4 regions of the Virgibacillus kimchii genome follow, and region 4 is predicted to be linked to each of the others. Evidence: riboswitches for the same ligand, from Rfam matches in the RefSeq annotation. Region 4 holds a riboswitch; each other region holds the start of a gene.

Region 1 (8,255 bases), 650 kb from region 4:
TGATTTGAGTGGGAATGTTAAATTTGTTTTTGACTTCATCCAGCTTCTTGAACATTCGGTTTACACTTTCCACCGTATCATCCACCGGGTTTAGCCCAATAACTGCGTCTCCCGCACCGTAGGAAAGTCCTTCTAAGATGGAAGCAACAATTCCGTCTTCATTGTCTGTAGGGTGGTTCGGCTGCAGACGGGTGGAAAGCGTACCTTCCAAACCAATGGTTGTATTGCAATGTGCTGTTACTGTAATTTTTTTGGCCCCGTATATTAAATCAAGGTTGGACATCAGCTTGGCCACAGCTGCCACCATTTCCGAGGTCAATCCCCGTGATATCTTTCTAATATCGTTTCCGGAGGTATCTGAATCAAGGATTTTTTCCCTAAGATCCTGTACTGTCCAATTTTTTATAGATTGATAGATTTTTTCATTTACGTTATCCTGAATAATTCGAGTTACTTCATCTGTTTCATAAGGGATCGCCGGGTTATTCCGCAGATCCTCCAGGGTAAGATTTGCCAAAACTACTTTTGCTGCCACGCGTTCCTCTGCAGATTCCGCAGCAATACCGGCCATAATATCACCGGATTTCTCTTCGTTTGCTTTTGCCATTACTTCATTGACTGAATTAAATTGATAAGTTCGCCCAAATAATGTAGTGCTTAATATCATGTGAATCCTCCTTTTAAAAAACGTTGATTGTGACCAGGACGCATATGACAGCCGCAGTGCCTGTGGGATATGACCTAAGGTCTCTTCCGCTTATGCAAAATAAACTGCCAAAGTTACTTCATTAATTGAATACCAATGTTTTAATTACTACGGGCAGAACACTTCCGTTGGCAACCGGATGGCCGATATCGATGTAGTCTCCTTCATCGACAAACACACTGTCGATGCATATCAGTTCCTGATCCCTGCCCATTTTTGCCATCAGCGTCTGACCGAGTACTTTTGCTATATCGCTTTCGGTAACTATAATTAACGGCAAACCAAGTGCTGTATAATCTTTCACTCCATCTATAATCTCTTCAGCCATCTTCACTATTTCGAAAAAACTGGCATGCTGATTACCGGTAAAAGAAATCGCCACTTTTTGTTTGTTTTTCTTCACTTCAAACCATTTCATTTTTTCTTGAATGATTTCAGCAAAATTGCCGGTTTCTTTCATATCTTCATCCGGAAGTTTGAGTACCGGTATATTTTTTACCGGAAATTGATTTTCTGAATACGTAATGGTACTTCCGCTTATTTCTGTTGTATGTGATCCTGCACCTACAACAGTTGCACGGATCAGCTCCGTTGGTTCCACCAGACTGAAATGCGCTGTAATGGATGATTTTGCTATTGCTGTTCCGAGCATCAAACCAATATCCCCGTATTTGAAAACATCCTGCTGATCGGCTGGTTTATATATTGCTTCGGCAACACCTCCTGTAAAAGAGATATGTGTAATATGATCTGTATCCTTGATCGATTTGTGGGTTGCAATCATGTCCAACTGACTTGTTGGGGCCTTTGCCATGACACTTTCCTCAAGCAACGCTGCCATTCTGTTTACAACAGGTTGGAGCAGTTCTTTTGTTGCTGTCTGCCCGATTTGTATGGACCAGCCATTTTCTTTAATAAGACGCTGGATTTTTTCGGATATATACTCAATTTTCTTCGTTTCTTTATTCACTTTAATGAGACGCCCGCCAATATCCAGGCACCCTGTATCAACGACCCTTCCCCGGTTCATTACTGCCAGATTGCTCGTTCCTCCGCCAATATCCAAATTTACTATTTTTGCGGAGTTCTCCTTCGAAAATGTGTGCATTCCTGCGCCTTTGGCTGCAATAATACTTTCCAGATCCGGTCCTGCAGTTGCCACAACAAAATCCCCGGCAAAACCACTTAGTCCCTGAAGTACTTCCTCTGCATTTTCCTTTCTGGCTGTTTCTCCGGTTATAATAACGGCACCAGTTTGGATCTTTGCTTTTTCAATTCCTGCCTTCTTGTATTCCGCTTCCACGAATTGCTGGATCTTATCCTGATCCACTCTGGACCCTTCCAAAAGCGGGGTATTGATAATATCACTCTTATAAATGACTTCTTTATCCGTAATGATGATACGGGGCACATTAAAGGCAGAGGCTACATTTTCAATTGCCAGACTCGAAAATACCAATTGTGTCGTGGAAGTCCCGATATCTATGCCAACACTTAACATTTTTTCTGCCAAAACTTATCACCTCCAGTCAGATATCCTGCCAATAGAAAGCAAAAAAGCTTAAAGTACAAATCATGCGCACATAAACATGCAGCACATTTTATACCTTAAGCTTCTTTGCTTTCGGATCAGCTTATACGTCATTGTAAAAGCCTTATTTGAAACGGAATGTAATTTCCATTCCTCTTTTCCTATTATTAAATTGTATGGTGCCCTTTAATTTATCTTTAACATAGTTTTGTACAATAAATATTCCCAGGCTGCTGTTTCCCTTCACTTTATCGATGCAAAAACCGACGCCATTATCGATCACCGAAATAACAACTTCCGCTTCTTCTTTTTTCATAGAGATGTTAATTCTGCCTTTGGTCCCGTCAGGAAAAGCATGGTTATAACTATTTTGCACAAGCTCATTTACTATAAGGGAAACCGATGTTGCCACATCACTTGGCACAATAATGGATGCTTCCAAGTCAAGAACTAATTCAATATTGTCCATCAGTGAATAACTTCTTTTCAGGTTATTTACAATAAACTTCAATACTTCGTTTAATTCCACCCGATCGCCAAGTTGCCTTGCCAAAATGTCATGCGTCGCGGCAATGGATATGACACGATTCATATTATCTGTCAGAATATGCTTTACTTCCTTATTGCTGCTCCTTCTTCTTTCCATTCTCAGAAGAGAGCCCATCGTCTGCAGGTTGTTTTTTATCCTGTGATGCGTTTCGCGAATTGCTTCAGTTTTAGAGATAATCTCTGCTTCTTTATCCTTCAGCTGGGTAATATCCCTTAGAATAATGGCAAACTTTAACTGATCATCTTCCAGCATAATCCGTTTCAGCAAATAATACTTTTCATCCAGAAAGATTTCTGATTCAAATTGTTTATGTTCATTTAATACCAGCTCACTATACGGAACCTGATCTCCAAACAGTTGGTTGTAATGGACGTCTTCTTTCGACAAATTATCCGAAAAGCTATCCGCCCTGTCATTTTGAAATATAAGTTTGCCTGATACATCGAAAAAATAAATTGCATCGTCTATATAATTGTTTAATTTTGCTGTCATCGTCATATAGTCATTTTTCTCTTCTGCCGATTCCTGCTCTTCATGAAAAGCCTTTTCCAGAATATATGTGCCAAGCACCTTATCACCATAGTTTATGGCATGGATGTTTTGCCTGATAAATACATCTTCCTGGGTGAAAGCCTTATACCCTTTCAAAGTGCCGCCGGAACGGGATACTTTCCAGACACCCGGTTCATTCATTTTTAATGCGGGCTGGCCGACAGGTGATTTTTTATATAACGACTTTTTTGTAACGGGAAGCACATGGTATATTACGATGGAAGCAGTACTGTTTTTCAGTGGTACATCAATAAAGACGTCGCAGTCAAATACTTCAGCCAATTCATCCACGGCATCCGTTTTTTTTAGAATAAAATCTATCTCCTGGTCGGTCAAACTGCTGTACTTCCTGCATAACTCCATCATCTTCGCTTTTTTAATCGTAGACAATCGTAATCGTCCTCGCAATCTCGCTGATTGATGTACGCCCGTCCATGCTCATTTTACGCAATAGGGAGTAAGCTTCCTGCTCATCCAGATTTCTTTCTTTCATTAACAGCCCTTTGGCAATATCAATGATTTTTCTATCTTCCAGCTTTTGGGATACTTTTTCAACTTCTTTCTCCAGGCTTTGAATCTTTTCTGCCCTGGAAATACACATTTCCACTGTAGGTATAAAAGATTTTTCATCAAGGGGTTTTACTAAATAACCCAATGCCCCTACTTCTTTAGCCTTTTTAATAAATTCTTCATCATAAAAGGCCGTAAGCAAAAGAATCCCGCCGGCAATTTGATCATGCATAATCTTTTTACTTGCCTTCAGGCCGTCCAGCACTGGCATCTTAATATCCATGATGACCAGATCCGGAGTTTGTTCCTTACATACATCAATTGCTTCAAACCCATCCGAAGCATGTCCTACTACTGTGTAGCCTGCTTCCTCCAACAGTTCCTGCAAATCCATCTTTGTAATAGGTTCATCATCGACTATCACAATTCTATTTCCCATCATTACGCTCCTTAGAAATTATATTAATTCCTCTGAAGTAACATAATTATGTTTTTCTTTGTAAAACCTGTGTTCTTTAATATACCCCTTGCATCGACATTTAAATCACTACATGAAAGGCCCCCGGCATCCATCTCCCTTCGCGCGTTATGTTTGTATTTTTTAGTGTAAAAAAGACAAAAAGAGGCCATGAAAAAGAATAGTTCTTTTCCAAAGCCCCTTTGCTTTTTGGTGTAATTTTTAAATGAATATCATTACGAGAAGCACGCCATTGTGCTTATACATATATTATATTACCGAAAACGGTTTCTTGCAAGTGAAATAGTATACAAAGATAAATATATTTTTTGCAGCTCAAACTTTGATTCGTGGCTGCACGTATAATGATGCGTGACGGGAGAAGCGGTCGTCATTTCAACTGTTTTAAAATGGAAATAATGTCTTCTTTTCCCGGCGCTAAAGGATTTGTGTCGGTGCAGCTATCTTCCAGGGCTGCCTCTGCAACTTTTTCTTTAATACTATCTGTATATTCTATATCGTAGCTCCTGAAATCTGCAGGCATTTCCAATGCGGACCGCAATTTTTCAATTTCCTTGATCAGACTCCTTGTTCCGCTGGCACTGTTTGCAGCCGGAAGTCCCAGCAGTCTGGAAAGAGCCGCATATTTATCAGCTGCAGGCTGCAGGTCATTATTGCTGTAGCCCTTTACCCCTGAATTATAAGCAATGACTTTTGGCAGTAAAATAGCATTCAACCGTCCATGGGGAATGTGGAATGTGGCCCCGCACGCATGGGCAATACTGTGATTGATCCCCAGACCTGCAATATTAAAGGCAATGCCCGCCATCGTGGAAGCATGATGCATTTTTTCCCTTGCAGTAATGTTGTTTTCCCCATCGTAATAAGCATCTTTTAAATAATCAAAAATCAGACGGATGGCTTTTTCTGCCATGGCGTCAGAAAAATCATTGGCGTTCAGTGCAACATAAGCCTCAATTGCATGTGTCAACGCATCCATTCCTGTATCGGCTGTAATAGACGGAGGGACACTTTTGACCAAATCTGTATCCAGAATGGCTTTTTCAGGGATTAGCGAATCAGCAACTAATGGATATTTAATCCCTTTACTGTTATCGGTAATAATGGAAAACGAGGTGACTTCAGAGCCTGTCCCACTCGTTGTTGGGATAGCGATAAGCGGGAGGGCCCGAAATTCATAAATTTTTGTGGCAAATTCCTTCATTGCCTTGGCAGCATCAATTGCAGATCCACCACCAACCGCAATGATAATATCGGGGTTAAATGCTTCTATTATCTTTACACCCGCCACCACATTTTCTACTGGTGGATCGGGAACGATATCACTGAACAACTCCCATTCATTTTGTCCCCTCACAAGCCGGCCTTCCACCTGCTCAATCATTTTGGACTCCATTAAAAACGGATCCGCCACGATAAAAATGCGCTTTTTTTCATATTCTTTTAAATGATCAAGGGCGTTTTCTCCAGAATATATCATCGTACTGAGTGATACTTTTTCCATTATCATCTTCCTCCTTTTCACTGGATTGTATTGGTTCGTTTAAAAAACAAAAAAAGGAGCTTTACAGAAGAATCCCCTTCTGTAAAGCTCCTTTGCTTTCTTTCATGTTACACGCCATTGTGTCTAGAGCCATTATACTATTTTGGGAGATAGAGTGTCAATTATTATTAAAAACGCTCTCTTCCAGTTTCTCTGTTCTTGACAAAGATCACAAAAAAAAAGCACAGACAGGATAGAAATCATGTCTACCTGTCTGCCGGATCATATGAACTGGTTACTCCATTGTAACTGGTTCATAAATAATGAAGCCACGACGTTGTAGCTTATTTTTAACAGTTTGAGTTACACCTTTGTAACTGCAAGGTTTATTTTCACATTAAAAAAACTCTCCCCTTCCGCAGGTTGAGAGTTTACAGATATATCCAATTAAATATATGGATTAATCATGCAGCCCCTTTTCCCGGAAGGTTAATGTGCATTTTATTCTGGCAAGTCTCCTGACTCATGGCTATCATTACTCCGCCTTCCCGGGGAATACCCAGTGGCATATAGAGTAAAATTTCCATTTACAGTGGCCGGACCGTTCAGGATTTTCACCTGATTCCTTTTTAATCATTTACGTATGTAAATGAACCAAAATAAATATATGAAGTTTTATTTGTCTCTTATTATACAGCATAATTTGTAAAATGCCAATTTTAACTACGTGCTAAATACACCCGTACAACCCATCAGGATAAATAGAGCAATAGTGCAGGTTACTTATCTTAATAAACGAATCATCAGAAAAGCTCTTGTTCGCAGTTCTTTCGTAGTTATGTTAAGATTTATTTGCAAAATATTTCGGATAATAGAGAGTGGGTGGGGGAAATTCAAGCACATATTAAGGAAATTCATGAGGATGCCTTTATCATTGATGCACATTTCGACTTGCTTTTGGATGTCGTGGAACAGCGTGCTGCCGGAAGAACAAAGGTGATTGAAACAGACCATTTACCGAAATTCAGGAAAAGTGGGTTTAATTTAATTGTTTCCTCTATCTTTATCGAGGATGCTTTCATTCCTGAAATGGTGCTTCATAAGGCATTGAATCAGGTCAGTGCTTTATACGCTGAGATTGATGAGTCACCGGAACATATTATGCTTTGCAAAACATATGAAGATATTGTGGAAGCCAGGCGGAGCGGTAAAGTAGGCATTATGCTTTCCTTCGAAGGGGTGGAGCCGCTTTATAATGATTTGTCTTTATTACGCATTTTCTATGAACTCGGTGTCCGGTTTGTCGGCATGACTTGGAGCAGGCGCAATCAGGCTGCTGATGGATGCCATTTTACGATGGAGGAAGAAGACCGCGGCGGAGGCCTGACACAATTTGGGGAAGCGGTGGTGAAAGAAGCGGAGCGTCTGGGGATGATTATCGATATAACCCATATCAATGATCGGGGTTTTGAGGACGTATTCCGGTTTGCCAAAGGCCCTGTCATCGCTTCCCATTCCAATGCACGGGAAGTAGCTCAAACACCGAGAAATCTGACGGATCAACAACTGAAGGATATAGCCAGTCGTGGCGGCGTGGCAGGAATTAATGTGGTAAGCAGAATTGCTGCGGCCGATCCTCATAAGGGGGCTGTCGACCTGTTGGCAGATCATATCGTACATATGAAAAAAACGGTGGGAATTGACCATATCGGCCTGGGACTTGATTGCTGCGATATGCTTTATAAATACTTGACGGAAGCCATGCTCGATCAAATGGAAGATCGGTCATTTGATATTATCAGCCATGACAGTTTGGAAAAACTAACGGAAAAATTACTGGAAAGAGGCATTAATAAAGAAGAGATTATTAAAATTTATGGTGGAAATTTCCTGCGTGTCCATAAAGAAGTCTTATCCAGATAGAAGACATATTTTCAGCAAGTTGGAGCATTGTTTTTAACTTACCTGGTCATGATCATTGCAATGGGAAAAATCACCCCGGTCATCCTACCAAGATGTCCGGGGTGATTTTTATGGTTCAACAAACCGCTCCGCCCCCTTTATCAAAGACCTTCTGCCAGATGAGTCCACTCCTGTTGCTCTCTTGGCAAAATTCACCGCATCTTCCACATCATCATAGAAATACTCCCCGCCAATCTCATCATACAGCCCTGACCTTTTCAATGTTTCCTTCAGGGATGGCACAACACCGGTTACAAGCAGAATCCCGTCATTCTTTTTAAAGTAGCCGATCATATTGTTAAAGTGAGTAGCACCAGTTGCATCCATAAATGGTACGCTGCCCATATGCAAAATGAGCACTTTCGGTTTGTAGTTAATCGTCTTTAACACACGTTGTTCAAATGCCTGTGCCGCTCCAAAAAATAGTGGTCCTTCAATTGTGTAAATGCTGATATCCGGATATTCCTTCAGCTGATCGAGGGC
Region 2 (8,255 bases), 1.6 Mb from region 4:
CAAATACCAACTGTTCAGGAGCATTTTCGGACTGAATGATTACTTCATTTTCAGTTATTCCGGAAATATCATCAGCACCTATGCGGGTAAACATTTCGTTTTTCTCTTCGTTTATTGTGATAGTTGGGTTAATAATTTTTTCTGTTTTACCGCTTAATTTCTCTTCTTCCGGTTTTTCTTCTTCATCTGCTTTTTCCCCGTCATTTTCCGGCTTGTCTTCTTCCTCTGCAACGCTAAAATCAAATACTGTTCCATCATTATTCACGTATTTATCATATGCTGCAAGACCGAGTAACCCCTGATTGGAAGCTGGACCATTGGAAGAACCATCAAGGTTTTGGCTGAAACCTCCATCTTCTTTTTGGAATTTCAGCAAGTGCTCCACTAAATGAACGCCTTCTTCTGTCGTTAACTCAGCACCGGCAGGATCCATTCCAACAGATGCCATACCGATCAGCGCCATGGCTACTGACGGACTGGAGTCCCCCCCATGCCATTGGTCCGGGTATCCCCCTTCCTCAACAAAACGATTAGATAAGTAGTTTACCGCTTGGTCAATAGCATCTTTAACATCTTCATTTTCCTGATGCGGAGCCAGTGCAGCCAGAGCCATCCCTGTTAAATCCACACTGGTGGCGGTGCCAAACAATGCCCATCCGCCATTATTCAATTGTTCATCAAACAAGCGTTCAATCAAACGGTCTCTTGTCCATATTGCATCATCTGCCACCTCATAATTACCGCTATTCAGTGCCAGCAGTGAATAAATGGGTCCATTATTCCCTTGACTTTCCATTCTTTCATGATTGGTTAACTTTTCAATCAGGTTATACCCTTCAATATCCGTAGCATCTTTACCTGCTGCAGTGAGAATTAAAATGTTTCTGGCTGTATCCGTTACATTTCGAAAGTCCCCTTCATTGCTTACAACACTGTCAACCGAGTTTTTGGCTATTTCCTGAGAAACTTCTTTATCCAAAGCGTTCAATGCAATAAAACCATACCAACCCAGATTGTCGGTTGTTATCAGGTAATCAGCAGATTTTTCAATAGACGCAGAAGTTACTTCTTGCAGATTCTCACTTTCAGAGTCATCGATCAGGAAGTCTTTTGTTGGTTCTTCTTCTGTTTGACCATTGCTTCCCTGATCGTCTTCATTATCTCCATTACTTTCTTGTTCTTCTGTTGCATCTTCATCATTGTTTTGTTCTTCTTCGGGCTCTCCATCATCCAAGCGCTCTGCGATTAATTCCAGGTGGTACCCTTCCTGCATTTGTTGTCCAACAAGACCTGTTTCCATATAATCTTTATTTAAGTACATGCCCCAGTAGGCTGAATCATCCAATCTATCGTCAAGATCATTGATAAAAGTCAGCCACGCGGAATCAACTGTAACGTCGAGGTCTATCCCCGTTTTATTTGTGGCTTGAACCAATGCATCATAAGCAGTAGCAAATTCAACTATATCCACATTCGTTTCCGGCAGAACTTCTTCATCATCCAAGCCAACAGCAGATACTTTTACGTCTATCGTGGCATGTGGCCGTATATCTTCATCGACCACCTTAAATAATAGATTATCTCCATGAGTCAGCCCATATCCATCTGCGCCCACGTCAGCTGATGAACCATTGACAAAAAATCCCCAGTAATATCCGGCTTCGGGTTTTAAGTCATTTATGCCTGCTATCAACTGACCATGATCCGTTTCCTCATAATCAACATCTGCTGCTTCTTCCAGTACATCTAACGCTGTATCCCCTTCATCAAATGAAACAGCTTCCGTTTCAACTACATATTCCCCTTCTTCATCAATTGCCGTAATGGTAACTCCATTTGTCAAGGTCTCCGCCAAAACTGTTGGAATAGTATATATACTGGATTGTGCAATTAATAAAATGGTTGCTATTAAAACAATAAATGAACTTTTGATTCCTTTACATCTAATCACTGCGTTTCCTCCATATCAATAGAATTTCCACAACAAAAAAACATCCTCTCAACAACGAGAAGATGTTTACTTAACTATGTGTTCACGGCATATATGTACGAATTAAAAACATTATGATATCATGCGCTGACACACCTCCCTATCCTCGTAGGTTGAATGGCGTAAAAAACAGGCAGGTCTCCTGGCTCATGTTCCTCGTTTTCTATCACCTTCCCATCGATGGACAGTGGTATATGAATAGAAAACTCCCATTTACAGTGGCGGGACCGCGCCGGATTTGCACCGGACTTCCCTATTGATGATTTACAGCAGTCTGTGTAAATCAACCTGTTTTTCCGTATTCAATTACCTATATTATAATCGACAGAATTTTTTCCGTCAACTTTCATTTCTATTTATTCATTTCACAGCCTCCAATAATAGAAAGTCATGTTTATTCACCCGCTACAAAAAATATGATAGACTTACTTACATTACTATACTATAGTTAACGGCAAACAAGCCTTTTCATAGATTCAGCAGTATATACAGGTGGTGCTTTTTTAAGTTGAACAAAAACACACGCAATATTTATCTTATCGTTATATTCGTTATGCTTATGTGGGGAATGAATGTATCTGCTCTAAAAGTGATCGTGGAAAACTTCATGCCCATTACGATTACTTCCCTTCGAATTCTCACGGCCGGTTTGGTTGTATTTATCATTCTGGCTTTTTCGGGAAAAGTGCGGCTTCCCAAAAATAAAGAATGGTTCTATGTAACTGGAGGAGCAGTCTTCAGTGTTGTATTGCACCACTACTTTTTAGCATCCGGCCTGACGATGACAAGCGCCGCCAACACAGGATTGATTTTAGGAATGGGCCCGGTGTTGACCGTAATATTTGCTACGGTTATTTTAAAAAGAAAACCTACGAAGCTTCAACTCACCGGTTTTATTTTCGGATTTATTGGGGTAAGTTTTACCGTTTTGGCCGGCAGTGGCGGGGTTGATGCCATTAATATGGGTGACTTTTATATTTTATTATCGATTCTTTCCCAGGCACTAAGTTTTATAGTCATCAAGCAGGCAGCGCAAACCATGGATCCGAGACTGCTTACCGGGTACATGTTAATAATTGGATCCGTCGCCCTGTTTCTCATCAGTTTGTGGAGAGAACCAAATGGGATCAATTCTTTAAGTAATGTTGATTCTACCGTATGGTTTGTATTTCTATTTTCTGCTGTCATCGCAACCGGTGTCGGTCATATGGCATATAATTATGCCATCAGTCAATTAGGACCGGCGGAAACATCTATTTTCCTGAATTTAAATACATTCTTTTCCATCATTGGAGCTGCCATTTTCTTAAATGAGGTTATCTTATTTTCACATTTTATCGGGCTTATCTTTATTGTTTCCGGTGTCCTTTTCGGCTCCGGCGGTCTGGAGGCTTGGTTGATCGAACGGAGAAAAAAGAGAATATGAACATGGGAAAGCATATGCTACCTGTTGGTTTCCAAAATAAAAGGCAGCTGAACAGCTACCCTTTGTATATGCTTTCCCCCATGTCTTTCATATTATTTTCATATGCAATAAGGATTATCTCTTCTCCTTTTTCTTTGCTGAGTGTTTTTTCCAATGAACGAACTTGCTGCAGTGTTTCATCCGACAGGTTGGCCGGATCATAATGGTTCCTTTCCATTTTCATCACCTTTCCATTTCCATTATGAAGTTATAAATAACTACCGTTTGTCCTTATCCCATGGGGCCACGGGAATAACTGAAAACCCTCCAGTTAATTATGATTTCCGCTGTGAATCGTTTCGACCACTTCTGTTTCAATTTTTGTATGGTCATGTTCATCACAATAATATACAACCGTTTTAATGACGTGGGAAATATGACAGGTACGCGTATGCCGGATTAAATTTTTCCAGTACGAATATTCATGGGTACCTACTTCAATTGTTTCGTGGCTTGTGCTGTATTCTTCCCAATTATGGGTAGAACCGTTCGTTTCCGATGCTATATGATCCACTGCTGCACTCGTCGGGATGGCAAGAGACAAAGGGAATATGAACATCATAAAAGTAATCGTCATTATTATTTTCATTACGATCCGCCCTTTTGCTGCTTTTCTACTTATATTGTGCCAGAAATCGTTCTGCTTATTCGTCTGTGCTGCGCAAAAGTGATGTATGCTCTTTTGCTTTATCGTGCTAAAGCATGTTATGATGCATATTAAAATACATAGGAAAGGGTTGGGGATAAACATGTCTATTAAAAGTGTGAAGGAACATTTTAAGCAATGGAACCGGGAATCGGATGTGATGGAGTTTGACAGCTCCAGTGCCACGGTACAGCAAGCAGCTGACACGATCGGCGTTGCCCCGGCACAAATTGCAAAGACGCTTTCTTTCAGAGGAAAGGAAGATGAAGCGATTCTCATAGTCGCTGCAGGTGATGCTAAAATTGACAATAAAAAGTTCCGGCGTACATTTGGTTTTAAAGCCCGGATGCTCCGTCCCGAAGAAGTGCTTGAGCAAACGGGACATGAAGTCGGCGGTGTTTGTCCATTTGGATTGGCAAATGACCTTGATGTCTACCTGGATATTTCCATGAAGAGATTTGATCTGGTTTTTCCGGCTTGCGGCAGTACAAACTCGGCAATTAAATTAACATGTGATGAACTATTTGAGTATTCATTTGCCACAGAGTGGGTGGACATTTGTAAAGGCTGGCAGGAAGAAAATACGAAAGTGACAGCAGGCACAAGTGCAAAGAATGCTACTTAATGGAGCATTCTTTTTTTACCTGCAAATATATATTGCATTTGCGGGCAGGACTCGTATAAAATAGAAAATAAAAGTGAATGACTATTCATTCATGTTCTACGGGGGAATACTATGCTTTTCAAGAAACATATAGATTATAACACAGTAAATAACGTTCACATGGCCAACGGCACCATCAGATTTCAATCTGTCCGTATGAATGTATACAGTTTTATTTCCGATGGCATCGCCGTGGACGCAGGACCTAACACATTAAAAAAAGCACTAATCCCATTTTGGGAAAAGCATGAAATTGATGCACTCTATTGCACGCATATACATGAAGACCATACAGGTAATGCAAATTGGTTTAGCGAAAAAGTGGGTGTGCCAGTTTATATACATGAAAAATCCATCACTGAAGCTGGAAAGAATGGCAAATATCCAATCTACCGCAGGATGTTTTGGGGAAAACGAAAAGCCTTCCACCCATCTCCCATGCCAAAAAAATTCACTTCACGAAACGGAGATTGGATCAGTATTTACACACCCGGGCATTCCTATGACCATATGGCTCTGTTAAACAGCACAACCGGACAACTGTTTTCCGGTGATCTGTATGTACAGCGGAAAACAAAAGTTGTCATGGAAGATGAGTCCATTCCGCAAATCATACAATCCCTGAAGCATGTGTTGACCTATGATTTCGATGAAGTATTTTGCCAGCACGCAGGTTACCTAAAAGACGGGAGAAAAAAGCTGCAGGAAAAATTGGATTATTTGCAGCAGCTGAACGGCGAAGTGCTTGAATTGCATCAGCAAGGCTTGTCTGTTGACGAAATTCATCGTCACTTCTTCCCAAAAAAATATCCAATCACCACTCTTTCATTTGGTCAATGGAATTCAAGGCATATCATTACCTCCATATTAAAATAATACGTCCAATAGAATGCAGCACAGTATTTTCACTTCCATGCTGAATATGATAAACTATGTTCACTCCGTATTCCCCTTCCAGTAACATGGAAGGAAATGTATATTAATGTAATAACCTGAAATCCTCAAGATGATATTCTAAAACTATATACGAAAAATAAAATGTAACTTTATTTCTTCGCCTTAAAATGTAGTTTGCAGCAACGGGAGTACCGTCCCGTTGTTTTAATGAAAGGAGTGGTTAGAATGCATCATTCGGAGAGAATGAATGTGCTGATTGAAGAAAAACGGGCTAAGTTTATTTCTGTCAGCCAGCGGATTTGGGAGCTTGCTGAAAAGAGTTATGAAGAAACGGCATCTGCTGACCTGCTTTGTAAGAATCTGGAAGAGGAAGGCTTTACAGTGGAACGTGGTGTGGCGGATATTCCTACAGCTTTTATTGGTTCCTTTGGCAACGGGAAACCGGTAGTTGCCATTATGGGTGAATACGATGCACTTGCCGGGCTCAGCCAGGAAGCAGGTGTGGCGGAACAAAAACCGATCGAAAAAAACGGAAATGGCCATGGCTGCGGACACAATCTGCTCGGTACTGGAGCTTTCGCTGCTGCGGTAGCCGTCAAGGAATATATGCAGGAAAATAATCTTCCCGGTACTGTCCGGTATTATGGTTGTCCTGCAGAAGAAAATGGGGATGCTAAAGCATTTATGGTCCGTGATGGCGCATTTGATGATGTTGATTTTTCCCTTACATGGCATCCGGCACCGGCAAATGCGGTAAGTGCCATGAATGCCCTGGCAACATATCAGGTTTATTTCCGTTTTAAAGGACGTTCCGCACATGCAGCAGCAGCTCCCCATCTTGGCAGAAGTGCACTAGATGCTGTGGAACTGATGAATGTCGGTGTCAATTACTTGCGCGAACATATTATTCCCCAGGCAAAAGTCCATTACGCTGTCACAAACACGGGTGGTTATTCGCCAAACGTGGTACAGTCGGATGCGGAAGTGCTTTATTTAATCCGTGCTCCCAAAGTGGATCAGGTGGAACAAATCTACCAGCGCATAATTAAAATTGCAGAAGGGGCAGCCCTTATGACGGAAACAGAGATGGAAGTGGAATTTGACAGCGGCACATCGGATTTAATTAAAAATCGAACCATCGACCGTGTCATGCTGGATAATTTTCATAAACTGGGCACACCCGTTTTTACCGAGGAAGAAATCCAATTTGCCAAGAAAATTCAGGATACGTTAACTGAAGATGAATTAAACACGCTGTGGGATGACCGTATGAAGGGCCAAATTCTTTCCGACATTATTTTACCATTAACCGATGAAGAAGCCTTTGCTTCTACCGATGTTGCAGATGTAAGCAATGTAACACCTACCAGCCAGGCACATGCAGTCACCATGGCAAATGGTACTTCCCTTCATACTTGGCAGGTTGTGGCACAAGGCGGCTCTTCCATTGGCGAAAAAGGAATGCTTCACGCAGCAAAAGTCATCGCAGCTACAGCCGTGGAAGTCATGCAGGACCCTGAACTGATCGAACAGGCAAAACAGGAACTGAACGAAAAGCTCGGCGGCAAAAGCTATGTTTCACCAATTCCACAAGAGGTTGTACCACCGGTAAATAGAAAATAAATGCAGTAGAGGTGCATTTTTCTTTCAGTTAAACTCACGCATGAGAAAATTTTAGAATGAGTTTTACAATAAAATTTAAATAACGTAATTTTGCATTTTCCCATAATTTTAATTGGGAAAATGCATTTTTCTAATATAAAAACAAAAATCTATGTATAAAAAAGCATAAAATGAAGCAGCAAATGCCATTTTTACCTATTTGCCTGTACATTAAAGTAATGGTATATTATTAGCAATCCAAACATTTAAAAGAAAGGAGGAAGCAAGATGGATATAGAGAAAATATTAATGAACCTAATTAAAAGTGTGGAAGGATTAGCGAAACAGGTAGAAGTTATAAATTCCACCATGGCTACGAAAGACGACATTAAAAACATGGCCACCAAAGATGACATCAAAAACATGGCCACCAAAGATGACTTAGCCGGCATGGCTTCCAAATATGACTTCGATAACATGGCTACGAAAGATGATATACAACGGCTTGAAACAAAGTTGGACGACCACGATGGTAAAATTGACCGCAACTTCAAACAAATAGCAGCCAACTCTGAGAAACTCCAGGAATATAATACAAAAAATGATAGATTGGAAAAAATAATGGAAACACTCTCGATTCGCTCCATTGAGCAAGAAGGGAAAATAAGAAATATGAGACCTGCAGAATATACACCTTCCAAATAATAAATGCTCCAGCATAAAAAGCAATATGAGTAATTTCATTTACATGTACATCCTCGTATAAACATATGTAAATAGTACGTAAACAATAATCACTTGAAAATCAAATACCAAATATATAGGCTGTCCAAAACAATAGGGACAGCCTTTTAACTTGTAATCTTATTTCTCACGGTATGTCATTAGTGCCTGGAATGTTTACCTTTACGATGCCTGCGTGACGTCTGACTTCCATACTTGCTGCCCTATTCACTACTTCCGGCACAGTAATGCCCAATAATTCAGCTGC
Region 3 (8,255 bases), 230 kb from region 4:
TTCTCTCCATGCCTTTTTACTTCTATATACAATGATTGGCTTAAAACTGTCTCCAGCCAACCGTTCCCATAATAAATTTAATTCACTATCCCGGCAGAAGACTACAATTCCAACATTCATATAAAAAATCCACCGGCAATGCTACCAGCAGATTTCTTCATAAAACATATTTTAGAGCTTTAGTATAAACATATAGGCTATTATTTACAAGGCTGCATCTAAAAAAAATTGGGCTCCGCAACGGGGCTTCATCTATGGGGAAGATTGCGGCCTCCATCCTCCACATTTTCTGCCATTGCACCATGAGAGTGATCCTCTATTAATAGTAATTCTTCCTTGGAAACAGTAAGCAAAAAAGCAATTTGATCCAGCAATTCATCCGGCGCCTCTTTTGTTCCACGTTCTACTGCTCCAATAAAAGATAGAGAAACATCCAGTTTTTTTGCAAAATTCGCTTGCGTATAGCCTTTTAACTTTCGAAATGCCTTTATTCTTCTTCCGATGCGTTTTGAGTCCATATCATTACATCCTTTATGTCAGATCTTGGAAGTTCACTTAATAATTCTTCAGCATTGCGTTCCTTATTGGGTATGATACAGGCCGGTGCAATTTCGTGTAGAGGAACGAGTACAAAAGCACGTTCGTGCATTCTTGGATGCGGGATAATCAACCTTTCCCCATTTATAATTTCATTATTATAAAGTAAAATGTCAAGGTCAATCGTGCGGGGACCAAACCGGATGGTCCGTTTTCTCCCGAGCTCTTTTTCGATATACTGACAGAATTCCAGCAGTTGCAGGGGGGAAAGTTCTGTTTTCAATTGAATAACCATATTTAAAAAACTAGCCTGGTCCGTATAGCCTACAGGGGCCGTCTCATAGATGGAAGATTGCTGTTGAATCGTTACATGGTCATTTTTCAAATAACGTAAAGCATCTTTTAAGTAGTTTTCTCTTGGTTCGATATTGGTTCCCAAAGCAATGTATGCAGTATTCATACGTCTTTCTCCCTATAGATTTCCACCGCAACAGATTGATAATTCCCTGGAATTGGGGGGTCCGGCTTAACTACCTTTACATTGCAGGCATTCAGCAGGGAAAAATGAGCAAAAAGTTTTTCCGCAATGGTTTCGGCCACAGCTTCTATAAGGTTCTTTGCCTCTCCCGTCACCACTTCTTCGATAATCTCATAGGCCTCGCCGTAGTGAATCGATGCTTCCATGTCATCCGTACTGCCCGCCTTTTTTAAGTCGGCATGCAGTTCAACATCTACGTAAAAACGCTGGCCGAGCTTGTTTTCTTCAGGCAATAACCCGTGATAGCCATAAAATTGTAAGTTATTCAGCAGAATTTTGTCCATTTGACACTCCTCTTTCTGCTCTCAGCATAGCATCCATCATTTTTGTCAGTTGCACTGTCATTTCCACATTGTGCACCCGAACGATATGAACACCTTTGGATACGCCGAGGCAGGTTGTTGCCCCCGTGCCTGTATCCCGGTCTTCGGGGGTGTCTATATCCAGCGTGCTGCCAATAAACCTTTTGCGGGAAGTACCAAGCAAGAGCGGAAGTTCATATGCACGAAAAGCTTCCAGATGATTCATCGCAATGAGATTATGTTCCTTTGTTTTCGCAAAACCAATCCCGGGATCCAATATGATATTTCCCCTGGGGACACCGGCGGAAAGTGCAATATCTATACTCTCCTGCAGATCATCCTTCATATCTTCTATTAAATCCTTGTAATCCATGTTTGTTCGATTATGCATTAGAATAATTGGCACATTAAAATCTGCCGCAACTTTGGCAATTTCCGGCTCGCGCTTGGCCCCCCAGACGTCATTAATAATTTCCGCACCTGCTTTCAGTGCCTGTTTTGCGGTTTCCGCTTTATATGTATCAATCGAAATGGGAATTTTCACTTCTTTTTTAACTGCTTCAATCATGGGGACTACCCGCCTGATTTCCTCCTCCCCGGAAACAGGGTCATGATCCGGCCTTGTGGACTCTCCTCCTATATCAATAATATCTGCACCTTGTTTTTCCAGTTTTTTCGCCTGTGCAACAGCTTTTTCGAGGGAATCATAACTCCCCCCGTCAGAGAAAGAATCCGGTGTAACATTTAAGATTCCCATAATATATGTACGGTCCGTTAAGTCATAAATTTTCTTCTTTGTTTTTAATTTCATTATTGGTAACCTTCCTCAACAACAATGCTGTCTTTAGCTTAACACAGCCTGTTCCAAAAGGGCAATTGCCAAAATATTTGCTGCAGAAAACATCACAAAATAAAGATCACCGGTGCGTCCTTGGGGGATGGCGCACCGGCTTTATGTTAAATTTCAGCCAAGTCACTCGTCTTTTATCGATGAACAGGGTTGAAAAATTATTAAAAATAGACTCCATACGACGCCACTGAGTACTTGACTGAAAAATAACCACGTACATCATACAACGGTGATTTGTCCTGCAATCAACCGCCCTTCCTACAAATCATCAAAGCCATTCAGATCACTTGTTTTCGTATATTGCCTTGATTTTTGCTCAAAAAAATCGGTTTTTGTTTCATCAAAGTTATCGGCATACGCCCGGATCCACTTCATCGGGTTTTCCGTATATGGAGGGTAAATTTCACTTAACCCCATCATCCTTAGCATTTTATTGGCGCGGTATTTGATATAGCCGGCCATTTCATCCAGATCGATTCCTGAGATCCCCTCGAGCACATATCCGGACCATTCGATTTCAAGTTCCACCGATTCCCTGAACTGGCTGTAAACCCAATCGGTAAAGCTTGCCGTGTTCAGTTCCGGGTTCTCATGTAATGCTGCCCGAAACAACTCCGATATAAAACGTCCGTGCTCCAGCTCATCCCGGTTGATATAGCTGATCATCGTGGAAGTTCCGACCATTTTATTCTGTCTGGCAAGATGGTAAAAAAACGCAAATCCAGAATAGAAAAACATGCCTTCCAGAAGTGAAGTATACACACAGGTTTTCAGGATGTTTTCCATCGTCGGTTCCTCAACAAAAACATTGTAATGGTCCATGATCGCTTTATTTCTTTTCAAAAGTACCGGATCCGTGCGTCCAAGCTGAAAGGATTCGTTTTGTTCATCTAGAGACACTACTGAAGACAGGACATAGGAATAGCTTTCATTATGAACAGCCTCCTGTTGGGCAATCACCGCCATAATCGACTGGACAGATGGATCGGACGAATAAAGCGAAAGCAGGAGCGCGGTCCTCGTTTGCGGTGCATCCAATGTGGATAAAAGACCGATGATTTTTAAATACGTATCCCGCTCTTCTTCCGATAATGCCGCAAACTGGCGCAAGTCATCGGACATATTGATTTCATCCGCCTGCCAGTAGTTGCCGATGAGCCGCTTATACATTTTATACCAGTGCGGGTAGGCGATATCATTCCAATTCAATATACCGCTTGATTTTCCGCCAAAAAGTGCAGTGGATTTATTCGGATTCATCGGTTCCAGTGTTTTTGCTTTTTCAAGTATGACTTTTGACATCGTGAAGCACTCCTTCCAGCCAGTTTTCCACTACGGGCTCCTGGGATCCCCGTGGTGACTGTTCAATTTTCAGGCCGTTCCATTTGCTTTCGTAAAAGGCAGCCAGCTTATCTACAGCACGGCAATAAAGATCATCCCCGCCAAACTGGGTATCACCGGTACCGAATACTGCCACATTTTCCGGTTTATAGCCTATTTCCAGGACAAATTCTTTTACTTCTTCTGGAGTGGCGCCCAATTCCCATGTAAATGTCCCGAGGAAAATAAGGTCATAGCGGGAAGCATCCACCGGAGGGTCAATCCCTATCCGGTGCATCTCAACGGCCATCCCATCCGTTTTCAGTCCTTTTTCAATCATTTCCGCTGTTTCCTTTGTATTTCCGCTGTACGATAAATAAGCAATTAAACTTCTCAACTTTCACACCACACACATTCTTCGACATCATTGGCTGTGGAACGGACATAATATGTTGTTTTCAGCCCTTCCCGCCATGCCTGCAGATGCAGGTTCAAAAGCACCGATGCTTTAATCGTGTTCGGCACGTATATATTAAATGAAATGCTTTGATCCACATGTTTCTGCCTGGCTGCATTCTGCCTTACGGACCAGCGCTGATCCAGAATATAGGCGGACCTGCGGTAAACACCATACGTGTGATGGTCCAGATCCGGTGCGGTTACGGCAATTTTAAAATCCTTTTTTTCTTCAAAGTAAAACGGTTTGAAGACCGGATCAATACTTGCAGTAGAACCTGCAATCATGGATGTGGATGAATTCGGTGCCACAGCCATCAGATATCCATTGCGGATACCGTGCTTTCCCACATTGCCTTTTAGTTCATTCCACTTGTCATCATGATAGCCCTTATTATTAAAATAACTTCCTGTCTGCCATTTACTGCCCGGAAATGCCGGATAAGATCCTTTCTCCCTGCTGAGCTCCATGCTTGCTTTAATGGTAAGATATGCAATTTTTTCATACAGTTCATCTGCATAGTCAACAGCTTCTTCCGACTCCCAGCTAATATTCTTCTTTGCCAGCAAATGATGCCACCCAAAGGTTCCAAGCCCGATCGCACGATATTTCCGGTTTGTCAGCTGCGTCTGCTTCAGCGGCAATGTATTAATATCAATTACATTATCCAGCATCCGGACCTGTATCCGGATCAGTCTTTCCAGCACATTTTCAGGTACCGCACGCCCAAGATTAATGGAACTGAGATTGCACACAACATAATCTCCCGGCTTGTATTTTTTCACAATCGTCCCGTCTGATTCCGTAAATTCCTCAAGAAATTCAGTCGGTGACTGGTTTTGAGTAATTTCCGTACATAAATTGGAACAATAAATCATCCCGTTATGCGGATTGTTATTTTGCCGGTTTACCTCATCCCGGTAAAACATAAAAGGTGTACCTGATTCAAGCTGCGACTTCATGATCCGCTTCATAATATCAATGGCCGGCACCACCCGTTTGGTCAGCTCATCAGAAGCCACGCACTTCAAATACCGGTCACGCCAGGACCCCGCCCCTTTATCTTCATCAAAAAAATCTTCCAGCGAATAGCCCATGACCTCGCGCACTTCATGAGGGTCAAATAAATACCAGTCCCCGCGCTTTTCCACTTGCTCCATAAAATAATCCGGCAGACAGACGCCTGTGAAAATATCGTGGGCCCGTCTTCGTTCATCTCCGTTATTAAGTTTTAAATCTAAAAATGCTTCAATGTCTCTGTGCCATATATCCAAGTAAACGGCGATCGCTCCTTTTCTCGTACCGAGCTGATCTACGCTGACTGCCGTATTGTTCAGCTGCTTAATCCACGGAACAACACCGCTGGACATGTTTTTATATCCTTTTATGGAGCTGCCGCGTCCGCGTATCTTTCCCATATATACACCAATTCCGCCGCCGTTTTTGGAAAGCTTGGCAATGTCCGTGTTACTGTCATATATGGACTGCAGGCTGTCGTCCACTGTATCGATAAAACAGCTGGACAGCTGTCCATGCGTTTTGCCGGCGTTTGTCAGCGTTGGTGTTGCCACAGTCATATATAAATTGCTCAATGCCCAGTAAGCTTCCGCCACAAACTCACGCCGCCGTGTGACGTCCTCATCCTGCATCAGGTGCATCGCAATAATCAGCCAGCGTTCCTGCGGGAGTTCATAGATATTTTTATCATGATCGGTCGCAAGATACCTCGTGGCAAGTGTATACAGGCCAAGATAGTTAAATAGCAGATCCCGCTCCGGTTCAATAATTGAGGCAAAATAATCCATTTCCTGCCGGGTGTATTTATTCAGCAGCTGATCGGTATAAATACCTTTATGAGTAAGTGTTTCAATTAATGGGTAAAGATCGCCATACCGCCTGCTGGAATTATAGTCCCTGTTTGCCGCAGCCTGTGTGTATAATGTGTGTAAATATAGGCGGCTTGCAACAAATGTCCATTCGGGACTCGCTTCATCAATATTTTCCAGTGCCCGTTTAATTAATTGATCGCTGTTATATGGTTTCCCTTGAAACTCTTCCAATAATTTATCCGTATCTACATTTAACCCCGCTGCAGCTTCATCAATTAATCGTTTCAGTTCGTCTTCCGCTGTTACAATCATGTTTCTTCCTCCCTCATCATAATGTCCTTCGTGAAAACAAAAAACCGCTCACCCCGGGGGTAAACGGCTGTAAAACGACAGAAAACCAGAAACACGTTCCATCGTTTCACTATCGCTTACCCCGAGGATACGAAACTCATCAAGCTATGGCAGGTCTCCTGACTCGTGCTTCACTCCTACTGGGGCCCTTCCCATACCGAGACCGTAAAGCCTGCAGGTATAGTGGTTTACCCGTTCGTCCACACTTACAGTTGCGGGGACAGTTCCGGATTTTCACCGGATTCCCTATTAAGACTAAGATGTCACCTTAGCTTGCGAACACTATATATAGTGTTTTATTCAATTTTCATTAATATATATTGTATTTACTAGACTATCATAGTAGATTTCTTTATGCAATTCATTTGATGGTAAAGTTTGGAGTTTGCAAAAGATTATCGCTTTTGGGGCAGACATTAAAGCTTTTGATACATCATTGGAGCGGTTTTCGGCCTTTCGATGGATCATGGAGGGAGGCTATCATACACGATTGCTATGCGTTTACCTCTTACATGTATCTGAGTAGCACTTTATCATATAAGACAGGAGCTGTTTTCAACACTCCATGTATCTGAGTAGCTTCCTATCATACAAGATCAGCGCTAGTTTCAACGTGCCATGCATCTGAGTAGCACTCTATCATACACGACCGGAGTTGTTTTCGACCTTCCATGTACTTGAAAAGCTTCAACTGAGAGCTTTAGACCGTTCTTTCCTTTTTCATCCATCAGCTATACGGCTGTTCCCTCCCGTTTTATATTTCTTCCAAAAATACAAGGAGCCCCGCTCTCCAGCTGCAACGCTTAAATCCGATTGGAGATATTAAACGTTTTAAAAATAATAAAAAGGTATACGAACGCAAAGAAGCATTCGTATACCATATTATATGCTGAATTATTTTAATGCTTAAATTTATTCTTCCTCAAACTGATAGAGCGGTGTAGATAAATATCTTTCTCCATTATCAGGAATGACCGCAAGCACTTTTTTTCCTTTTCCGAGCTCCTGGGCAACTCTTTGCGCTGCTGCCACCGCTGCTCCTGCGGAAATTCCGCCAAGGATACCGTTTGTTGTGGCTACTTTACGGGAAGCCTCAAATGCTTCTTCGTTTTTAATTTGAATAACGTCATCATACAGATCTGTATCCAGTACATCCGGTACAAACCCGGCTCCGATGCCCTGAATTTTATGCGGTCCCGGTGACCCTCCGGACAATACAGGGGAGTCTGTCGGTTCTACAGCATACAATTTCACATTATCGAAGTGCTCTTTAAGTACCTTACCTGCACCTGTAATGGTTCCCCCTGTGCCAATTCCGGAAATAAACGCGTCGATGCCTTCACTCATTTGTTTGACGATCTCCTGTCCCGTCGTACGGGAATGCACTTCAGGATTTGCTTCGTTACTGAATTGCTGTGGCATAAAATAACCATGCTCTGCCTTCAGCTCTTCTGCCTTTTTAATAGCACCTTTCATTGCCTCTGCACCCGGGGTTAAGACAAGTTCAGCACCATACGCACGCAATAAATTACGGCGCTCTTTACTCATCGTATCCGGCATAACCAGTACAGTTTTATACCCTTTTGCCGCAGCAACCATGGCAAGGCCAATCCCGGTATTTCCACTTGTTGGCTCAATAATGGTATCTCCCGGCTTTAATGCTCCTTCTTTTTCCGCCGCTTCCACCATGGCAAGGGCAATACGGTCTTTTACAGAACTTGCAGGGTTCATAAATTCCAGCTTCAAATAAATTTCCGCACTATCTTCATCCGTCATTCTGTTCAGCTTCACAATGGGTGTTTCCCCAATGAGGCCGGTAATATTATCAGCAACTCTCATTTAACTTCCTCCAATTCCTATCAGCTTTGTATGATTTAATATTACTGTATGCTTTTCACAGGAAAATGTCAATAAATTAACTCTCATTCTTATTCGTAAATCCATTCTATCTCCATATCATCCCATAAGGAATCTGCGGAAAGGGATTGTTCCAGTTCATGCAATCCAAGTTCATTTTCCACATAAGGCTTCATTTCTTCATACGAAAATTCAATGGATGGAAGGGAACGAT
Region 4 (8,255 bases):
TTATTCCGACTCTGTAAATGCGATCAATTGGGTAAAGAAAAAGACTGTATCAACCACACTGAAAAGAGATCCGTCCACAGAGGAAATATGGCAATTGATCGACCGTGCTATTTATTGGCTGGAAAATCACACATACAAAAATAAAGTGCTGAAATGGAACACAAAAAAATGGGGTGAGATTAAAGCAGATTATGGGCGCAAATAGCTATTTTAAGCCGTTATACTTCATGAGTCAAAATCTATACGAAGATAGCCTTTTGCCAACTACTCCAGCTAAATCAAAGATACTGATAGGGTTTCCTTGGCTAAAGAGGTTCACGAGAGGAGAGAAGTAATATTTACCCTATCAGACAAAATTGATAAAAAGAATTACTGTTATTAGTATTATTGTAATCGTTAAAATAAATAGGAGAGAGAGTTTCCTGGATATATTTGCCTTCTGCAAATCCTGCCAATTGTTTGGTTTAATACCACTTAGCCAGAAAACAATGACAGCTGATAAAAGTATCGAGAAAACGTTAACCATTAATAGAATAAACGGGATAAGCGCTTCAGTCCAATTCCCTGTTCCGAGAATCATACCGAATACAACAGCAGGCGGGAGTAAGGCTACTGAAACCATAACACCTACAAGCGTGCCTGATTTTCTTTTGACAAAAGAAAGTGCACCTGCAGCACCGGATGCAAGTGCTGCAATGACATCAATAATTTGAATTTCTGTCCGCGAAAGAAACTCATCACTGTAAATTGGCGGATTGGAGAAAAAGCTAAATATAACGGCAATTACTACTGGAATTCCTATTCCAACTAACGATGTAATGATGGACTGACGTATTAATTTAAAGTCACCGAGAACGGAAGCAAATGAAACAGCTGTTACAGGGCCAATGAGTGGCGCAATCACCATTGCGCCGATGACGATTGCTGGACTGCTTTTTATAATGCCCGCCGCAGCAACGATTGCGGAGAAAATAATAAACCAAATATAACTAACACTTATACGGCTTGATCCCTGAACTGTCGTATATAATTCATGCCGACTTGCTCGCTGCAGGTCTTTTTTTTCTTCTTCTTCTTCTTTCTCTTTTTTTCTGGGAAGATATGTTTGTACCGGCAGCAACATAACCTGATAAACCTCTTCGCCACCGGGTAATCTTTCCAAGTAATCAAGCACTGACTCCACATCATTCGTCTCTAATAAAATTCGTGTTAAATGTTCCTCTTTACTCTCCTCGAAACTCCAATAAGAAATAACAGAAAAATGATCTTCAATTTCTTCTATATTTAAAAAGTTTTTAGGGGCATAAATTTCAAGCAACTGTAATGGCATAATTTCGTCTCCCATATACAAAAGAAAGTATTACGCCTTATTATTGCCTTTATTTTTCTTTTTCATTTCACCTGCAGTATTTTTCTCAAACAAAAGATTCCCCTCCGTCTGGCTCAGTAGTTTCGTAAAGAACTGTGCTGCGAGACTAAGTGGTTTATTCAACATAAGGGATGCTCCAGCAAAATACCGGATTTAGGTGGAAAGGTTCACAATGAGTAGGTGAATTGCATTTTTAAAAAACGAAAGCAGATCAGAGTCATTATCTCTTTTAAAATGTTAGAAAGGACAGTTCCTGATAGAAATGCTATACTAAACGTAAGTTAATATCTTGCCTATGGTGACTGTTTAATAGTTGAAAAGGGAAGTTGGTGAAAATCCAACGCGGTCCCGCCACTGTGATGGGGAGAGTTCTTTTGCATCCACTGTTTCTGTATTGAAATGGGAAGGGAAAAGTTCTTGATGATTCTGAGCCAGGATACCTGCCATAAGGAAGGACATTTGAATCCTACGGGAGATAGGAGGGTGTTGCGATTAATTGAATCCATGTAAATGGAGTGGATTCAATTTAAATGTGTGTGTTGACATCTTCTGAAATAGAGGGTGTTTTTTTATTTTGCAGGAGGTGATCATAGTGGAAAATGTACCGATTAATAAATCAAAAACGGTTCAAACCAGATTGGTTCTCCCGCCGGATACGAATCATCTGGATACGATATTTGGCGGAAAGGTATTGGCATATATTGATGAAATTGCTGCATTAACAGCGATGAAGCACGCCAACAGTGCAGTGGTGACAGCATCCATAGATTCTGTAGATTTTCTTTCTTCAGCGAAAGTGGGGGACTCATTAACACTGGAAGCGTTTGTGACTTATACAGGCACAAGTTCAATGGAGGTCTATGTGAAAGTGACGGCGCACGATCTCATTAAAAATGAAGAGAAGTTGACGACGGAGTCTTTTCTGACTATGGTTGCTGTCAATGAAGAAGGAAGACCGATAGCCGTTCCGAAAGTATATCCTGAAACGGAAGAGGAAAGCAGGCTGCATGCAACCGCACCCGCCAGGAAGAAAAACAGAATAAAGCGGGCAACTGTTAAATAAAGAAGTAGATATAACTTTAAAAAGTATCAGCATAGTTTTTGTTGATACTTTTTTGCAACTTTACAATCAGTAAAATTGATCTGTTTATAGCTACTGTTTACCAATAACCTTTATTAGCAGCTCCCTGAATTTATTCCTGTCATCCTCGGTAAAGGGTTTTGGTCCTTTTGTCCGTTTGCCGCTTTTTCGGGCCATGGCACTGAGATAACGGGTTTGCAAAAGCTGGTCTATATTGTCATTTGTGTAAACAAATCCTTTATGGTGGAGGACAGTACATCCTTTTGCCAATCCGAGTGAAGCAAGTCCATAATCCTGTGTTATGATCATATCGCCTTTTTCTGCCATTTTCATAATTCGGTAATCTGCAGCTTCAGCACCTGTGTCCACATAAATGGTTTCTACTCCCGCAGGCGGTTCTTCGGGAGAATAATGCGAAAAGCTTGTGACCAGAACAACAGGTATCCCTGTCCTTTGAGCTTCTTCAATCACTATATTTTTAACCGGACTGGCATCTGCATCAACGTAAATTTTCATTCGGATTAACTCATTTCTTTTTAAGATTGATATGATAGTTCCATCATAACTATTTCAATATGTTTCCTCAAGGTCCAAGCCTGCGTATTTTATCTGTGGCGGACAAACTGATAATATAAATGACAGATGGTGATGCTATGTATAAGAAGGTTTTGATTAATAATTTTCCAATCGAGGCAAAAAAGTTTACAAAAGAAGCTGGTGAACGAATAAAGATTGGCTTTGAATTTACAGTAACCCATGAAGATTATCATGATGTGACTACATTGCTCTATGAAAATGACTTCACGGTAAAGGTTCCGGATGAAAATCTGGCATTCAGGGCAACCATTTCCAACTATTCTACTTCTGTTACAAATCTTTATAAAGAAGGAGCGGAAGGGGAGTTTAAGCTGGAACTTGTTGAAAAAAAATAGAAGAAATCAGCAAACTAGCTGATTTCTTCTTAATTGAAAGGGAGTAAAATTTGTCTTATCTATAAAATCTGTAATTCTCTAGGGAAGGAAGTCAATACTTCAGCAACTCCCTCTTCGTTAATATAAACCTCATCTTCAATACGAACTCCACCATAGCCAGGTATATAAATCCCGGGTTCAATTGTAAAGAATAATCCATTTTCTGCTACCTTATCATTATTCTCATGAATGGACGGCTCTTCGTGCACTTCGATGCCAAGACCGTGTCCTATACGATTGTTAAAATATTCTCCGTAACCACTTTCGTTAATAACATTCCTTGCAGCGATATCAAATGTCTTCAGTGGTACTCCGGCTTTTACAGAATTCACTCCTGCTCGATTAGACTGCAGTACGATGTCATAGATTTCTTTTTGCTTCTCGGATGCTTCCCCGACAATGAAGGTTCTTGTAATATCTGAACAATATCCTTCTTTGGTAATTACCCCAAAATCAATTAATAAAAAATCGCCTTTTTGCAACTTTCGGTCTGCTGGTTTTCCATGTGGCAATGCTGCTTTTTCACCAGATAGGACAATGGGAGAAAAAGACGGGCCCGATGCTCCGAATTTTGATTTGTAAAAAGGCAAAAATCAAATGCTATACCTTGTATTCTATACTGCGATAAACCATGTGAAGAAACTTCTACGATGATAACTTCATCGTTGCTCTCTGCAATTATTCTATGTAAATCCAATGAACTTGGAGTTGTATTAACACTTTTCCTAAACTGGCCATTAACAATGTTTTGTATCGTTCCGATTAGAGAACAGGCTTTTCCGCTGCTTTCTATAATATGTTTCAGAATATAACTTGTTGTTGTCTTTCCGTTTGTACCAGTAATACCAATCATAAGCTTTTTTTGAGAGGGATTCCTGTAAAAATTACTGGAAATGGTTCCTATAGCTTTCCTGCTGTTATCAACTTGAATATAGGGAACAGGCAAATCACGTATATTCCTTTCCCCTACGATTAAACAAGCACCTTTTTCAATAGCTTCAGAAATATAGTCACTTCCATTAGAATGAAAGCCATGGATAGCTACAAAAATATAATTTTTTCGTACATTGACTGAACTATCAGCTACCCCTTCAATAGATATGTTTAGTGTATCAGGTTTTATATCATTCTTAATTTCAAGTTTGGCAATTACATGTTCTGCTTTCATAGATGTTTTTACTCCTTTAACAAAGGAATTTATTCACTAAGTTTAATAGTATTTTATGGAGAAAGTGTGAAGTTTTTAAGATGTAATAATTCCTTAACAGTACAGTAATATTTAAAAATCACCAAAAAAGTGCTAATGAAAAGAGTTTCATTGCTATAGTGAAATGATCATATACAAATATATAATTCCAAATCCAAATAATCCAATTACTAAAGAGTATAATAACGTTGAATTTCTAACTGCTTCTTCGAAAATCTCTTTTACTGCAACCATAAAAATGATAGCAATAGAGAGGTTTATCATAAAAGCAAGCAAGGAAGGAAATTCTATATTAAATAATTGCCCCAGTAATGCCCCTAAAGCAATTGGTAATGTAATAACGACGGTGATAAACACATAAGTAAGTATGCCGAATCCAGCAAGAAACAATGGGGTAAAAACAATTATTCCTTCTGGTATTTTATGTAATACTAGTGTAGTTAGCATTAGCTCTCCTATCTCTGTACCCAGCGTCGATCCAAGCGTAATTCCAACAGGAAAATTGTGAAGTGCAATGCTAAAAGTTAAAAGCACCCCGGAACGAACAAAAATATCTTTTTGATGACTAGCTGTGATAATTGTTATTTTGTCCATTAATAGATGAATGAATTGAAATAGTACTAAACCAATTGTGATGCCAATGGCGAGATTTACCCAACCGCCTAACTCAATACTTTCCGGAATCATTTCTAAAAATAATAACCCTACTATAAGTCCAGCACATAATGAATAAATAAAGCCGTATCCTCGTTGTAACCCTTTCAAAATCCAAGCAATTCCTCCACCGACACTAATGCCAAGTGCGGAGGCGAACACACTAATTATCCAAGTTGCAGCCATACAATCGCTCCTTAATAAGGTTGTCTTTTAGTTTATATTGTTACGAACAAAATAATATTCTATTTTATTATTATGCTGCTTGACAATCTTTTTCAGTAAATGTATAATGTGAGCATATACTAATATACGCATATACAGTTTGAATAAATATAAAGTCAGCTTAATCAGCTTATTACTCGATCTTTCTTTTATACATATAAATTTTAAAAGGAGGGAATTTTTATGGACGATAACAAGGAACAGGCAGAAATAGATAATAAAGACCTGGATGAAGAAACATTATTTGTAGTATCACAAACCTTTAAAGCATTAGGTGATCCAACAAGAATAAGGATTCTTAATTTATTGTTTCATAAAGAGTACTCTGTGAATGGAATTGCAGAGAACTTACACCTTAGACAATCGACTGTTTCGCATCAATTACGTTTTTTAAAAAATTTACGTTTGGTGAAATATCGTAGAGATGGGACAACCTTATATTACTCTCATGATGATGAGCACGTAATGAATATGCTAAGACAAACGATAGAACACGCCTATCATCATTAGTATCCCTTTGCCACAATATTAAGGGTCAGTATTAATAAGCTATGTTTTTAATATTGTTATATGAGCATATATATATATTAACAATAATGAAAGGTAGAGGGTTTTGGAATTAGACTGGAAAGGGTTGTATGATACCTGGAAAGAAAGCGGGTTGAGTTCAGAGTGGCTCGTGAACAAGGTTTAAAAGTTAAAATCGGATATTTTATTGGATACAAAAATTTGAACGCGATCATTTAACTTCTTAGCTCGTGTAAAACAAAAAGCGGATGTATTGGACCTATATTATATTTTTTAGGATGGTGATAATATGGAAAATATTCAAGAGCACCAGTCACACGGAAATCATAGCCACGGTCACGATCACGATCATGGAAAAATGCCAATTGTTTTGTATTTTATTGGTTTAGCATTGGCACTTATTGCATTATTTTTAAACGACGAATATGTGTTATTACAAAATATTTTATTTTCAATCGCTACAATCACAGCTGGCTACCATGTAATCATTCTTGAAGGTATTGGAGAAACTGTTGAAAATACTAAGATGAAAAAGCGATTCACCCCGAACTCCCATATTCTGATGGGGCTGGCAGCAATTGGAGCTTCTTTAATGGGGAATTTCTGGGAAGGAACATTATTGATTCTTATTTTTTCTGGTGCCCATTTTCTTGAAGATTACGCTGAAGGAAGAAGTAAAAGAGAAATTACCAACTTACTCGAAATGAACCCAACAACAGCGAGAAGGATTCTCCCCGATGGAAATACAGAAATTGTTGATGTTAGTGAATTAAAGGTTGGGGACCGCCTTCAGGTATTAAACGGTGACCAAGTGCCCATTGATGGAGTTATTTTATCCGGCACTACTTCCATTGATGAATCTTCTATTAACGGTGAAAGCATCCCCAAAGAGAAGTCAAAAGGGGACGGAGTTTTTGGAAGTACGATTAATGGAACAGGTACTTTTACAATGGAAGTCACAAAAGAGAGTAAAGATACTGTCTTCTCGAAAATCTTACAACTGGTTAATTCAAACCAAGATAATCAAACCAAAGCCGCTAGTATTATACAAAAATTTGAACCTAAATATGTTACTTTAGTTTTAATCGCAATACCATTAGTAATGGTACTGACACCTTTTCTATTTGACTGGACATGGTCACAGAGTATTTATAGAAGTTTAGTCCTTTTAGTTGCTGCTTCACCGTGTGCTCTAGCAGCAGCTACCGTATCAGTAACATTGTCAGCAACTTCTAATCTAGCTAAAAAAGGAGTGCTTTCAAAAGGAAGTACTTACCTATCGCAATTAGCGGATATAGATACAATTGCCTTCGATAAAACGGGAACCCTTACTAATGGAAAACCTGAAGTAACAAATTATTATTTTGCTGATTCAGTGAATGAAGAGAATATTATTGATATTATAGTGGCTCTTGAAAAAGAATCCAATCACCCACTGGCGAATGCTATTTTAGAAAAATTTGAAGCTAAAAATAAAATAGAAATTGAAGTTACCAATCAGATTGGGAAAGGTCTGACAGGTGATTATAATGGGAAAAATTATCGGATAGGTAAGCCCACTTCTTTTGATGGTGTTTCCGATGAGTATATCCGTTTAAATAATGAATGGGCTTCAGAGGGAAATACTGTTGTATACGTAGCAGAAGATGAAAAAGTTATTGGGCTTATAGCCCTTATGGATGTGCCGCGAGAACAAGCGAGAGAAACCATTGATTATTTTAAGAAGCTTGGTATACACACCACTTTAATCACTGGTGATTCTGAGATGACAGGGAAAGCTGTTGCCGAACAGTTAGGTCTTGACGAAGTTATTGCGAATGTAATGCCTGAAGATAAATCTAATATTATAAATGAACAGAAAGAAAAATATGGAGTGACGGCAATGGTAGGAGATGGTGTGAATGATGCACCGGCTCTTGTAAATGCAGATGCCGGTATTGCTATGGGAGATGGTACCGATGTTGCAGTAGAGGTATCTGATCTGGTTCTAATGCAGAATGATTTAACTAAATTAGTAAAGGCTCATAAAATTTCTTCAAAAATGAGTCGAGTTATCTGGCAAAATATTATTTTTTCAATGGCAGTTGTTGCCTTTTTAGTTGTAGTTAGTTCTTTAGGACTTACGGATATAGCAATCAGTGTAATTATTCATGAGGGAAGTACTTTAGTTGTTATACTAAATGGTCTTAGATTATTAACATCTAAATAATCAATGATCTA

The links. Region 4 has a riboswitch for cobalamin ahead of ACZ42C_RS16865 (acyl-CoA thioesterase). Riboswitches for the same ligand answer to the same signal wherever they lie in the genome.
Region 1: linked by a shared signal. The riboswitch ahead of ACZ42C_RS13670 (1-propanol dehydrogenase PduQ) and the one ahead of ACZ42C_RS16865 (acyl-CoA thioesterase) in region 4 are both predicted to bind cobalamin.
Region 2: linked by a shared signal. The riboswitch ahead of ACZ42C_RS09225 (DUF4430 domain-containing protein) and the one ahead of ACZ42C_RS16865 (acyl-CoA thioesterase) in region 4 are both predicted to bind cobalamin.
Region 3: linked by a shared signal. The riboswitch ahead of ACZ42C_RS15630 (ribonucleoside-diphosphate reductase subunit alpha) and the one ahead of ACZ42C_RS16865 (acyl-CoA thioesterase) in region 4 are both predicted to bind cobalamin.

Annotation. Positions count from the first base shown of each region.
Region 1 is NZ_AP043951.1:2,844,433-2,852,687, forward strand. It holds gene ACZ42C_RS13650 (ethanolamine ammonia-lyase subunit EutB) at 1-667, opposite strand, end outside; gene eutA (ethanolamine ammonia-lyase reactivating factor EutA) at 789-2,219, opposite strand; gene ACZ42C_RS13660 (histidine kinase N-terminal domain-containing protein) at 2,362-3,729, opposite strand; gene ACZ42C_RS13665 (ANTAR domain-containing response regulator) at 3,716-4,288, opposite strand; gene ACZ42C_RS13670 (1-propanol dehydrogenase PduQ) at 4,698-5,831, opposite strand; cobalamin riboswitch at 6,302-6,484, opposite strand; gene ACZ42C_RS13675 (dipeptidase) at 6,693-7,733, shown strand; gene ACZ42C_RS13680 (SulP family inorganic anion transporter) at 7,842-8,255, opposite strand, start outside.
Region 2 is NZ_AP043951.1:1,845,901-1,854,155, forward strand. It holds gene ACZ42C_RS09225 (DUF4430 domain-containing protein) at 1-1,951, opposite strand, end outside; cobalamin riboswitch at 2,106-2,297, opposite strand; gene ACZ42C_RS09230 (DMT family transporter) at 2,499-3,416, shown strand; gene ACZ42C_RS09235 (hypothetical protein) at 3,472-3,633, opposite strand; gene ACZ42C_RS09240 (hypothetical protein) at 3,727-4,044, opposite strand; gene ACZ42C_RS09245 (YbaK/EbsC family protein) at 4,205-4,726, shown strand; gene ACZ42C_RS09250 (MBL fold metallo-hydrolase) at 4,838-5,641, shown strand; gene ACZ42C_RS09255 (M20 family metallopeptidase) at 5,888-7,285, shown strand; gene ACZ42C_RS09260 (hypothetical protein) at 7,553-7,969, shown strand; gene ACZ42C_RS09265 (hypothetical protein) at 8,136-8,255, opposite strand, start outside.
Region 3 is NZ_AP043951.1:3,259,058-3,267,312, reverse strand. It holds gene ACZ42C_RS15665 (hypothetical protein) at 1-120, opposite strand, end outside; gene ACZ42C_RS15660 (helix-turn-helix domain-containing protein) at 249-518, opposite strand; gene folK (2-amino-4-hydroxy-6-hydroxymethyldihydropteridine diphosphokinase) at 488-997, opposite strand; gene folB (dihydroneopterin aldolase) at 994-1,359, opposite strand; gene folP (dihydropteroate synthase) at 1,337-2,188, opposite strand; gene ACZ42C_RS15640 (ribonucleotide-diphosphate reductase subunit beta) at 2,486-3,529, opposite strand; gene ACZ42C_RS15635 (flavodoxin) at 3,510-3,944, opposite strand; gene ACZ42C_RS15630 (ribonucleoside-diphosphate reductase subunit alpha) at 3,941-6,145, opposite strand; cobalamin riboswitch at 6,277-6,470, opposite strand; gene cysK (cysteine synthase A) at 7,097-8,023, opposite strand; gene ACZ42C_RS15620 (peptidylprolyl isomerase) at 8,113-8,255, opposite strand, start outside.
Region 4 is NZ_AP043951.1:3,489,610-3,497,864, forward strand. It holds gene rnhA (ribonuclease H) at 1-205, shown strand, start outside; gene ACZ42C_RS16855 (TIGR00341 family protein) at 347-1,330, opposite strand; gene ACZ42C_RS16860 (hypothetical protein) at 1,361-1,495, opposite strand; cobalamin riboswitch at 1,649-1,831, shown strand; gene ACZ42C_RS16865 (acyl-CoA thioesterase) at 1,962-2,432, shown strand; gene ACZ42C_RS16870 (YaiI/YqxD family protein) at 2,523-2,966, opposite strand; gene ACZ42C_RS16875 (DUF3219 family protein) at 3,104-3,382, shown strand; partial or broken gene ACZ42C_RS16880 (M24 family metallopeptidase) at 3,442-4,011, opposite strand; partial or broken gene ACZ42C_RS16885 (Mur ligase family protein) at 4,041-4,589, opposite strand; gene ACZ42C_RS16890 (ZIP family metal transporter) at 4,743-5,468, opposite strand; gene ACZ42C_RS16895 (ArsR/SmtB family transcription factor) at 5,691-6,017, shown strand; gene ACZ42C_RS16900 (heavy metal translocating P-type ATPase) at 6,325-8,244, shown strand.